2 regions of the Comamonas sp. C24C genome follow, and region 2 is predicted to be linked to the other one. Evidence: predicted binding sites of a transcription regulator. Region 2 holds the regulator's gene; the other holds the start of a gene.

Region 1 (5,592 bases), 130 kb from region 2:
CAAGGATCTGGACTGCTCCAGCGCTCACATCATCGAGGCCACGCGGCTGTCCGAGAGTCTGGCGGCGCTGCGCGGCCAGCCCGTGCCCGGCCTGGACGAAATCAACGAGGCCATCGTCACCGTGATCTGCATGGGCGAGGACGCACCGCTCAGGTTGATCGACGAGGAACTGACCGTCGGCCATGTGCTGGGCCAGGTGCCTGCCGATGTTCCTCAGGTGCCGCTGCAGCGTGATATCGAGCAGCAGCAGAAATCGCTGCGTCTCAAGCCCGAGGCGGCAAGCAAGCTGCTGGCGCTGGATTTGCGCAAGGACACGGATCTGGCACGCAGCCATTTTCTGCACCGTCTGCGCCTGCTCGGCATTGACTGGGGCGTGCGCGCCACCGATGCCCAGCGCAACCGGGGCACCTTCCGCGAAAGCTGGCAGCTGCAGTGGGAGCCCGAGCTGGCGGTGCGCATCATCGAGGCCAGCGTGCATGGCGCGACCGTGGCCCAGGCCGCCACGGCCAGGCTGCGCTCCAGCCTGACGCCCGAGACCTCGCTGCCCGAAATCGCGCAGGCCGTCGACGATGCACTGCTGGCCGATTTGCCGCAGCTGGTCGAGGCCCTGATCGCCACTCTGGCACAGCGTGCAGCCACCACGGGCGATGTGGCCCAGCTGCTGCAGGCCTTGCCGCCGCTGGCCAATGTCTATCGCTACGGCAGCGTGCGCCAGACCGATACCGCCTTGCTGGCCGGCGTGATCGATTCGCTGGTGCTGCGCGCCGCCATCGGCCTGCCTGTGGCCTGCATGGCCATGGATGAGGAGGCTGCGGCCGCCATGAAGACCAAGGTGCTGGCGGCGCATGAGGCACTGCGGCTGCGCACCAGCAACGGCGAGGCGCAGCAGGCGGTGGATGCCTGGCGCCTGGCACTGCGCAGCCTGGCCATGGGGGATGCCGCAGCGGCACTGCTGCGCGGCATGGCCTGTCGTTTGCTGCTGGACGAGCAGTTGCTGGAAAGCGCTGAAATCGTGCGTCAGTTCAACCGCAATCTTTCGCTGGGCGCGGCGCCCATGGATGTGGCCGCCTGGCTGGACGGCTTCCTGAACCAGCAGGCGCTGGTGCTGCTGCATGACGAGTCCATCTGGGGTGCTGTCGATGCCTGGCTCAGCGGTCTGGGTGAGGTGCAGTTTGCCCAGATTCTGCCGTTGGTGCGACGCAGCTTCTCGACCTTCAGCAATCACGAGCGGCAAAGCCTAGGCGACAAGGTCAAGCGAACGCCTGTGGGGGGCGCAGCGGCACCCGATCCTGCCGTGGGCGCTGCGGACGATGCCGCGCCCTGGGATGAGGCGCGTGCCTTGCTGGCCTTGCCCGTGCTCAATGAGTTGCTGGGGTTGAATCTGCCACAGGCGCTGATGGGCCAAGCCCAGGAAGCTACCGATTTTGATGCGGCTGCGGCCAAGGTGTGACGATGAAGCAAACAGCAAATTTGGCGACCGAGCCGCAACAGGAGTCCGAAGAGCTGCAGCCCACCACGCGGCTGCAGCGCTGGCGCATGGTGCTGGGCAGCCCTGCTGACGCCAGTTGCGGCGGTGTGACGGGCCGCTTGCAGGAGATGGACCAGGCGCTGGCCGCCTTGTATGAGGAAGACAGCAAGCTGGCATCGCGCAAGGGCGGACGCGGCAACTCCTCGCCCTCGGTATCGCGCTGGCTGGGGGATATCCGCAAATACTTTCCGAGCCAGGTCGTGCAGGTCATGCAGCGCGATGCCATGGAGCGCCTGAATCTGCGCGAGCTGCTGCTGCAGCCCGAGATGCTGGAGAACGTGCAGCCCGATGTGCATCTGGTGGCGGACCTTATTTCGCTGGGCTCGGTGATTCCGCAGAACACCAAGGCCACGGCGCGGCTGGTGGTGCGAAAGGTGGTGGACGAGCTGATGAAAAAGCTCGAGGAGCCCATGCGCAGTGCCGTGGCCGGGGCGCTGGATCGCAGCCAGCGCAACCGACGCCCGCGCCATGCCGAGATCGACTGGAATCGCACCATACGCGCCAACCTGCGCCATTGGCAGCCCGAATACAAGACCATTGTTCCGGAAACACTGATTGGCTATGGGCGCAAGGCGCGCCGCCCGCAGCGCGAGGTGATCCTGTGCATTGACCAGAGCGGCTCCATGGCCAACTCGGTGGTCTATTCCAGCATCTTTGGTGCGGTGATGGCCAGTCTGCCGGCCGTGGCCACCAAGCTGGTGGTGTTTGATACGGCCGTGGTCGATCTGACGGAAAAGCTCGACGATCCCGTCGATGTGCTGTTTGGCGTGCAACTGGGCGGTGGCACAGATATCAATGGTGCAGTCGGCTATTGCCAGGGGCTGATCAGCGAGCCGCGCAACAGCATTCTGGTGCTGATCTCCGACCTCTACGAAGGCGGTGTGGAGTCGGGCCTGCTACGCCGCGCCAACGAGCTGGTGGAAGCAGGCGTGCAGTTCATCACGCTGCTGGCGCTCAGCGACGAGGGAGCTCCGGCCTATGACGCGGAACTGGCGGCCAAGCTGGCGGCACTGGGAGTGCCCTCGTTTGCCTGCACCCCCGATGCCTTTCCGCAGCTTATGGCAGCGGCCATCCGCCGCGACGATGTGGCCGCCTGGGCGGCGACGCAGGGCTTCAAGACCAGCAAATAGGAAGACTGCCGGAAGAAGACTGCTTTTTGGGGCTCAGTCCGGCAGAGCGACGCCGAGCTTGGCCAGCCTGGCGGCCATCACATCACGGCGGCGCGCGGCCTTGGCAGCGGTTTCGCTGACCGTTGCAATGGTCTTGGGGCCTTTGCCTGCAGCGGCCTTGACCAGTTCCGCCTTCTTGGCGGCCTCTGCGGCAAGTTTGCGGTAGCTGGCAATCAGTTCGGCATGGGCGATGGCTTGAGTCACAGGGTTTCCGTTCGATAAGGGCGCTCATTGTCGCTGCAAAGCCAGGGCCGTGGCGAACGCGCAGCTGATTGGCAATTTCCTGTCGCAATCGTGGCACGGTTTGCAGGCATGATGGCGATTTTGCAAACCACCGGGAGAAGCGATGGCAGGTGCCGGCCTTTTGATGTTGCTAGACGATATTGCTAGCTTGCTCGACGACGTGGCCTTGATGACCAAGACCGCGGCAGGCAAGAGCACGGCAATTCTTGACGATGTGGCTACCCAGACCAAGGTGGCGGTGCAGAAGACGGCCGGCGTGCTGGGTGACGATCTGGCACTCAATGCCGAGCAGGTCACGGGAGTGAAGGCCAACCGGGAGCTGCCCGTGGTCTGGGCGGTGGCCAAGGGCTCGCTGCTGAACAAGGCCATCCTGGTGCCTGCGGCGTTGTTGATCAGCGCCTTTGTGCCCTGGTTGATCACGCCCTTGCTGATGGTGGGGGGCGCTTTTCTGTGCTTTGAAGGCGTGGAGAAGATCCTGGAGCTGTTTCACAAGCATCAGAAGCATGATGTGCATGATGCCGTCGTCGATGCCGAGGAGGCCGTTCACAAGGGTGTGGCGCCCTCATCGGTGCGTGCCGCACGTGAAAAGCAGATGGACCCGATGGAGTATGAAAAACAGAAGGTCAAGGGCGCCGTGCGCACGGACTTCATTCTGTCGGCCGAAATCATGGCGATTGCGCTGGGCACCGTGGCGACCAAGCCCATCTGGGAGCAGGCGGCGGTGCTGATCGCCGTGGCTCTGGGCATCACCGTGTTCGTCTACGGACTGGTGGCCGGCATTGTGCGCATGGACGATGTGGGCGGCTGGCTGATGGACAGGAGTGGCAGCGTCGCCAAGGCAGCAGGCCGTGGTCTGATCGCCTTCACCCCCTGGCTGATGCGTGGGCTGTCGATTGTCGGCACTGCGGCCATGTTCCTCGTGGGTGGCAGCCTGCTGGTGCATGGCATCACGCCCGTCGAGCACTGGATACAGCAGGTGATTGCACCCATGGGCGGCGTGGCTGCAGCGCTGGGGCCTTTGCTGGTACATGTGGTGGTGGGCGCCGCGATTGGCAGTGCCGTGGTCATCTGCGTGACGCTCTGGCACAAGCTGCGTCCGGCCAGGGCCGCACATTGACAACTCCAGACTGCGGCTAGCACTGCGGGTGGCGCGGGGCTTTGCGCTGAATCAGGACATGGGGCTGGCGTGGCCGAAGGGCAACGCCGGCCTTTTTCTTTGGCATCTTGGTGTGCGGGTTGATGTGGGACAAAGCCGCAAATGAGTGGCTTTGTTTCAATCACTACCAAGGAAGGCAAACAAGCTTTCTGCCATCTCTTCAAGGAAAAAGCCCATGAAAAAGACTCTGATCGCAATCGCCGCCGTTGCCAGCGCCCTGACTGCCGGTACTGCTTTTGCACAATCCTCGTTTGACGGCACAAGCCCCTGGATGGTGCGTGCGCGTGCCGTGCATCTGGACAGCGACAACGGCGGCGCTGCCGGTGACGCAGGCGTCAGTATCAACAACAAATGGATGCCCGAGCTGGACGTGTCTTACTTCTTCACGCCCAATATCGCTGCCGAGCTGATTCTGACCTTTCCCCAAAAGCATGATGTGCGCCTGAACGGCGACAAGATCGGCACGCTCAAGCATCTGCCTCCCACCTTGCTGGCGCAGTACCACTTCACCAACTTCGGCGCCTTCAAGCCTTATGTGGGTGCAGGCGTGAACTACACACGCTTCTCGAACGTGAGCATTCTCGACGGTGCCGTGACCGTGAAGAAGAACAGCTTCGGCGGTGCGCTGCAGATCGGCTTCGACTATGCGCTGGACAAGAACTGGTCGCTGAACTTCGACGTCAAGAAGGTCTATCTGGGCACCAAGGTGACTGGTGCAGGCGTGTTCCAGGACACCAAGTTCAAGGTTGACCCATGGCTGGTGGGCGTGGGCGTGGGCTATCGTTTCTGATAGCTTACGGCAAAGAGTGTTCTCGTCGGCGGCCTTCTTCCCGCAGGCGAGGCACGCACCGCAGCTCTGTGGTGCAACGGGGTCAATGGGCCGGCATGGCCCGGGGACTCCGGAGGCTAGGGTGTATGTTTGATCGGTATTCCGCCAGCGCGGGATACCGATTTTTTTTGCCCGCACGCCTGTGCCAGTATTGGCTTTGTCAGCATTGCCGCCTGCGCATGCAGTAAAAGTAGCGCTGGCTGCAGTCCTACTTGCGCTGCTTGTCGACAGCGCTAGGCTGAGGGCTTTGAGCAGGCTTGGCAAGGATGGCGCGGGCAATGGCTGTGTCGCGCGATCAGCTCATCAGGAGAATCAGCATGCGCGCGATACCGGACAGGCAGACAGCATCCATAGAGTCTTTGTCTCGCGCAGGGCGCATTCCCCTGCCTCTGGCCCCCTTGCCGAGGCTGTCAGGGTCGGGTGCTTCGAGGCCGGCGCAATCCCCACGGGCCCAGTCCTGCGAGGAGCTGGCCCAGGGGCTGATGCAGCAGCAGGCGCAGATTTCCCCCAAGTTCCTCTATGACGCGCAGGGCTGCGCCCTGTTCGAGCAGATTACCCGGCTGCCCGAGTACTACCCGACAAGAACCGAGGCCGCCATCATGACCCGGTTCGAACCTGAAATAGCCGAGGCCATGGCGGGCTGCCAGGTGCTGATTGAGCTGGGGGC
Region 2 (5,592 bases):
CCCCAGGCCATGACCGCGACATGCATCAGCGTCCAGAGCTTCTGCAAGGCCGTTGTCTGACTGGTCAGCCAGGCCAGACTCTCCATGGCCACAGCCGCCACTCCGCCCAGCAGGGCATAGCCGGCAATGCGTCCCAGATGAAACAAACTGGTGCGCAGCCATTGGCGTTTTTGCAGGCCGTGCAAGGCGATGACCTGGCCGTCGCTGGCAGGCCTTGCGCCCGTCACGACGCTGCAGGGCGCAGCGCACATCACAAGACAATGGGGCCCACCCACGAGCCCCATGATCAAAGCAGTCCAGACCAGCGAAAACAACATGCGCTAGATGATGCGCGAAAAGCGCGTGCGGTTTCGGTCGGCCTGCAAATATCGATCAAACAGCATGGCTACTCCGCGCACGAAAAACCAGCCCAGGCCCGTGACCTTGAAGCCCTCGTCGGATAGCTGAACCAGGCCATTGCGCTGCATTTCCCCCAGTGCAGCCAACTCCCGAGCAAAGTACTCGCGGAAATTGATCAGCCAGGCCTGCTCCATCGGCTCATACAGGACGGAGCCCTGACACATGATGGCCATGATGATGGCTCTGCGCACCAGATCGTCACGCGAGAGCGCCAATCCGCGCTGCACGGGCAGCATGCCGCCATCAATGGCGTCGTAATACTCTTCCAGGGTCTTGACGTTCTGGCTGTAGGTGGCGCCCACCTTGCCGATGGCCGATACGCCCAGTGCAATCAGGTCGCAATCGGGCTGGGTGCTGTAGCCCTGGAAGTTGCGATGCAGGCGCCCCTGACGCTTGGCGATGGCCAGAGAGTCGTCGGGCAGCGCAAAGTGATCCATGCCCACATAGACATAGCCGCCATTCATGAAGGCATCAATTGCGCCGGAGAGCATGTTCAGCTTCTCCTGTCCCATGGGCAAGTCAGCCGATGCAATACGCCTTTGCGGCTTGAAGCGCTCGGGCAGATGCGCATAGGCATACAGAGCAATACGGTCGGGACGCAACTCGTTGACCTGGGCCAGCGTTCGCGCAAAAGACTCGGATGTCTGCTTGGGCAAACCGTAGATGAGGTCCACATTGATGGAGACAAAGCCCAGACGGCGGGCCTCGGCCACCAGCTCAAAGACTTGCTCGGCTGGCTGCTCCCGGTGCACCGCTTTCTGCACCGCGGGGTCAAAATCCTGCACGCCAAAGCTCAGGCGATTAAAGCCCATGTCCTTGAGTGTCTTCAGCCTCTCGTTGCTCACGGTACGCGGATCGACCTCGATGGAATACTCGCCGGCTGGATCGAGCTTGAAATGCTCACGCATCAGAAGCATCAACTGCTGCAGTTCGGCATCGCTGAAGAAGGTCGGCGTACCGCCTCCCAGATGCAACTGGCTTACCAGCTGGCCTTTGCCGCAATGCTCGGTATGCATGGCCAGTTCACGGCCCAGATAATCCAGATATTCGGCAGCCTTCTCATGATGCTTGGTCACGATCTTGTTGCAGGCGCAGTAATAGCAAAGCGACTCGCAAAATGGCACATGCACATAAACGGACAAAGGCAAGGCACGTGAGCTCGAATGCGTCTTGCGTTGTTTCAATGCCAGGATATAGTCGTCTGCACCAAAAGCCTCAACAAAACGGTCGGCTGTTGGAAATGATGTGTAGCGCGGGCCGGGAATATCAAAGCGGCTCAGCAACTCGGGCGTGACTGCGGTCATAACTGAAAGTTAGGGTGCGCCCACACTCCACATTGAGCAGATTTCAAAGAAAATCAGATCCTGGAAATCATGCCCATAATGGGCAGAAGCACATGTTTTTGAATGAATGCAAACAATGTGCCCCAAGGCAATCCAACTGTCCTTGATGAATATCAAGAGAGCGCAAGGCAAGTACTGCGACAATTTGATCCAACTCATCACTAACTACGAGGTCAATGACCGGCGCGACTCTCCATTCCAAGTCTGTCTGTGCCGTTGCTGAAAAGCCCATGAATCTTCAGACCATCAAAGCATCCTGCTCCAACTGCAATCTGCGTGAACTGTGCATGCCCATGGGCCTGGACGATGAACAAATGGAGCGCATTGACGAAATTGTGGCCACGCGCCGCAAGGTGAAACGGGGCGGGCTGCTGTTTCGCAACGGCGAGGAGTTCACCTCGCTGTACGCCATTCGCACCGGCTTCTTCAAGACCAGCGTGGCCACCGAAGACGGTCGCGACCAGGTCACGGGCTTTCAGATGGCCGGCGAGATCATCGGTCTGGACGGTATCGTCAACGACCACCACACCTGCGATGCCGTGGCGCTGGAAGATGCCGAAGTCTGCATCATGCCTTTCGACAAGCTCGAACAGCTCTCGCGCGAAGTCACGGCACTGCAAAATCATGTGCACAAGGTCATGAGCCGCGAAATCGTGCGCGAGCATGGCGTGATGCTGCTGCTGGGCAGCATGCGTGCCGAAGAGCGTCTGGCGGCCTTTGTGCTGAACTTGGTGCAGCGTCTGTCGGCACGCGGCTTTTCGAAGTCGGAGCTGGTACTGCGCATGACGCGTGAAGAAATCGGCAGCTATCTGGGCCTCAAGCTGGAGACCGTGAGTCGCACCTTCTCCAAGTTCGCCGAGGAAGGCATCATCGAAGTCCGACAGCGCCATCTGCGCATTCTGGATACCGAGGCGCTCAGGCGCATCGTCAACAGCCAGCAATGCCAGGACTGACTTCGACAGCAGCCCTCAAGACAAAGCCCGCAGACAGCGGGCTTTTTTGATGGCGGCGAATGCCTGCCAGGAGTTTCCGCTAACAGGGCCGCCGACACAGCGAGCGGCCAGCCCCTCCATCCGGAGCCGCCACCTGTTCGAAACTGCGGTCCTGTGCGCAGCACCTTACTCGACCAGGGGCTCCGAGACTATGCCCTGGTTCAGATCGCTGGCCGAACGCCCCAGCATGACGGTCATCAGTCCGCTGAACACGGTGACCGCCCAGAAGGCAAAAAAGGCCAGGGTGTAAATGCCATTGCGCGACCATTCCAGTGGCGAGCCCAGCCAGTGCATATCCAGCGGGTCCACAAAGGCAAATACCACCATTTCCATGATTGCCGCGGCCAGAAAAGCCGGCCAGACAATCCACATCCAGCGTCGAGCATCCATCGCGATTCTCCTTGGCCTGTGGGTTTGAACCTATTTTGCACAATTGCCATGACCTTCCCAGACATACCAAGGGCATGCACTCAGATGGGAAACCCTGGACCGCTATTATTTGAAGAGCTTCCAGCGCTTTATGTGTATCGATTTGAGGTCTATATCTATCTGAAATAGCCTTTAACAAAGCGCTATGCGCTCCTGTTGTTGAACTCCACCCGGCCATCCCTTGCCGGCAGCCGAGAACTGCAGGGGCCCTCCCGACTCTTCTGTCGACCAAGACATAGAACGCCGTCACGGCACACCGGCTACAGAAAAGCCTGCAACCAGGGCCGCAAAAAAAGGCCGCGGAAGTGGCCTTGGGATGCGTTGAAATCTCGGTCAGCGATCCAGCGGATGGTCCTTGGCCGGCGTCGCGGCATGGTTGCGCCCCGTCACTGCTGGCGCCAGGCTTTTTTCGCTCTCGGTGAGGCGCTGGTTGATCTCAATGCCGTGACGATAGTAGTCGGGGTCGATCACGGGATCCGGCTTGCTCATGGCGATATAGGCGGTCACGATGCCCGCGACCACCACCACGGCGGGACCGGCGATGACGAGCCAGACATGGGCAAACTTCCACCAGGGCTTGCCGTCCTCGGGGTGGATGATCTTGGCCTTTTGCAGGGCCTTGGCTTGTGCTGCCGACATGGTTAAACCTCTTTTCAGAAATCTGGCTGCCCAATTGCAAATCTGCAATCGGGCAGCATCAATTGTTGCTGATTCGCGATGCCCTTGCGTGGCTGTCGCGATGCATGCCGCAGGCCTAGCGCGGCACCAGGAACACGGACTTTTCGGAGATGCGTCCGGCCCCAGCCGTCAGCGCATCCACATTGAAATGCACGGGGTGCGAGCCGGAAGCAGCCGAGCCATAGGGGATCTGCAGGCGCACCGCAATGCCGCGCGTCTCGGCCGGACCTACCGAGACTTCCTGCTCGGATACTACCTCCAGCTGATCCAGCCCCGTGGCGCTGATGCGATAGCGCTGCTCGGACTCGGTCGCATTCATGATCTGCAGGCGATAGACGTTTTCGAGCTTGCCGCCAGCCACGATGCGCGACAGCGCGGCGCGGTCGCGAATCACGTCGACCTTGAGGGGCTCGCGCAGTACCAGGCTGGCGATCATGGCTGCGCTCAGCGCCAGCAGCACGGTCGAGTAGATCAGCACGCGCGGGCGGAAGATGCGCCGTATCACCTGCGCCTGCTTCCAGAGCTTGGCCACGGCGTTCTGCGTGGTCAGGCGGATCAGGCCGCGCGGGTACTCCATCTTGTCCATCACGGAGTTGCAGGCATCGATGCACAGACCGCAGCCAATGCACTCGTACTGCAACCCCTTGCGGATGTCGATGCCCACGGGGCAGACCTGAACGCAAAGCTTGCAGTCTATGCAGTCACCCAGACCCTGCGCCTTGTAGTCCACGTCTTTTCTGCGCGGCCCGCGCGCTTCACCACGCTGGACGTCGTAGCTGACGATCATGGTGTCCTTGTCGAACATGGCGCTCTGGAAGCGTGCATAGGGGCACATGTACTTGCAGACCTGCTCGCGCATATAGCCGGCATTGCCGTACGTGGCAAAGCCGTAGAACAGCACCCAGAAAATCTGCCAGCTGCCCTGGAAGGCCATCAGCTCCACACCCAGTTCACGGATGGGCACGAAGTAGCCGACAAAGGTGAATCCGGTCCAAAGGGACAGAACAATCCAGAGGAACTGCTTGAGCGACTTCTTCCAGATTTTCTCGAAGGTCCAGCCATGCTTGTCGATGCGCATGCGGGCGCTGCGGTCTCCCTCGACCTTGCTCTCGATCCACATGAAGATCTCGGTATAGACCGTCTGCGGACAGGAAAAGCCGCACCACAGACGCCCGGCCACCGCGGTAAACAGAAACAGCCCCAGCGCGCTGATGATGAGCAGCCCTGTCAGGTAGATGAAGTCCTGCGGGTAGAGCACCAGCCCGAACAGATAGAAGCGCCGTGCCCCAAGGTCGAACAGCACCATCTGGCGCTCGCCCCACTGCAGCCACGGCAGGCCGTAGAAGACGATCTGGGTCAGGAACACCATGATCCAGCGCCAGCGCGAGAAGACGCCACTGATGGCGCGCGAGTACACCTTCTGTTCGGAGGCGAACATGGGCATATATTCCTGGCCGCCGTCCACAGGCTCAGCCGTGATCGGTATGACTTTGCGAGGTTTCTCCGGATCGCAGGGCATCGCAGTTCCTTAATATTTTTGTAATTACTGAAAACTCAAACGCGAAAAAGGCGGTGCCTTGGCACCGCCTTCATCACCCGTCTTACTTCTGGGCGCTTGCGTTGGACAGCCCCCAGACATAGGAGGCCAGCACCGCGATCTGCGCCTCGGTCAGCTTGTCCTTCTGAGCAGGCATCTCGTTCATCTTGCCATGGTTGACCATGTCGACAATAACGGACTCGCCCCAGCCATG

What was found. The regulator FNR, encoded in region 2, switches genes on or off when oxygen is low (the NO sensors DNR and NnrR bind a similar motif). The targets are predictions, from matches to a motif close to TTGATNNNNATCAA.
Region 1: a site for FNR is predicted at 4,177-4,190, ahead of ACLBXN_RS05335 (OmpW/AlkL family protein). Genes of this name have one in related genera too.

The regions. Positions count from the first base shown of each region.
Region 1 is NZ_JBKFBC010000002.1:355,530-361,121, forward strand. It holds gene ACLBXN_RS05315 (DUF5682 family protein) at 1-1,450, shown strand, start outside; gene ACLBXN_RS05320 (VWA domain-containing protein) at 1,453-2,658, shown strand; gene ACLBXN_RS05325 (hypothetical protein) at 2,692-2,901, opposite strand; gene ACLBXN_RS05330 (DUF808 domain-containing protein) at 3,044-4,057, shown strand; gene ACLBXN_RS05335 (OmpW/AlkL family protein) at 4,272-4,886, shown strand; gene egtD (L-histidine N(alpha)-methyltransferase) at 5,243-5,592, shown strand, end outside.
Region 2 is NZ_JBKFBC010000002.1:489,023-494,614, reverse strand. It holds gene ACLBXN_RS05935 (sulfite exporter TauE/SafE family protein) at 1-317, opposite strand, end outside; gene hemN (oxygen-independent coproporphyrinogen III oxidase) at 321-1,703, opposite strand; gene fnr (fumarate/nitrate reduction transcriptional regulator Fnr) at 1,973-2,695, shown strand; gene ACLBXN_RS05920 (hypothetical protein) at 2,861-3,124, opposite strand; gene ACLBXN_RS05915 (FixH family protein) at 3,497-3,802, opposite strand; gene ccoG (cytochrome c oxidase accessory protein CcoG) at 3,918-5,360, opposite strand; gene ccoP (cytochrome-c oxidase, cbb3-type subunit III) at 5,443-5,592, opposite strand, start outside.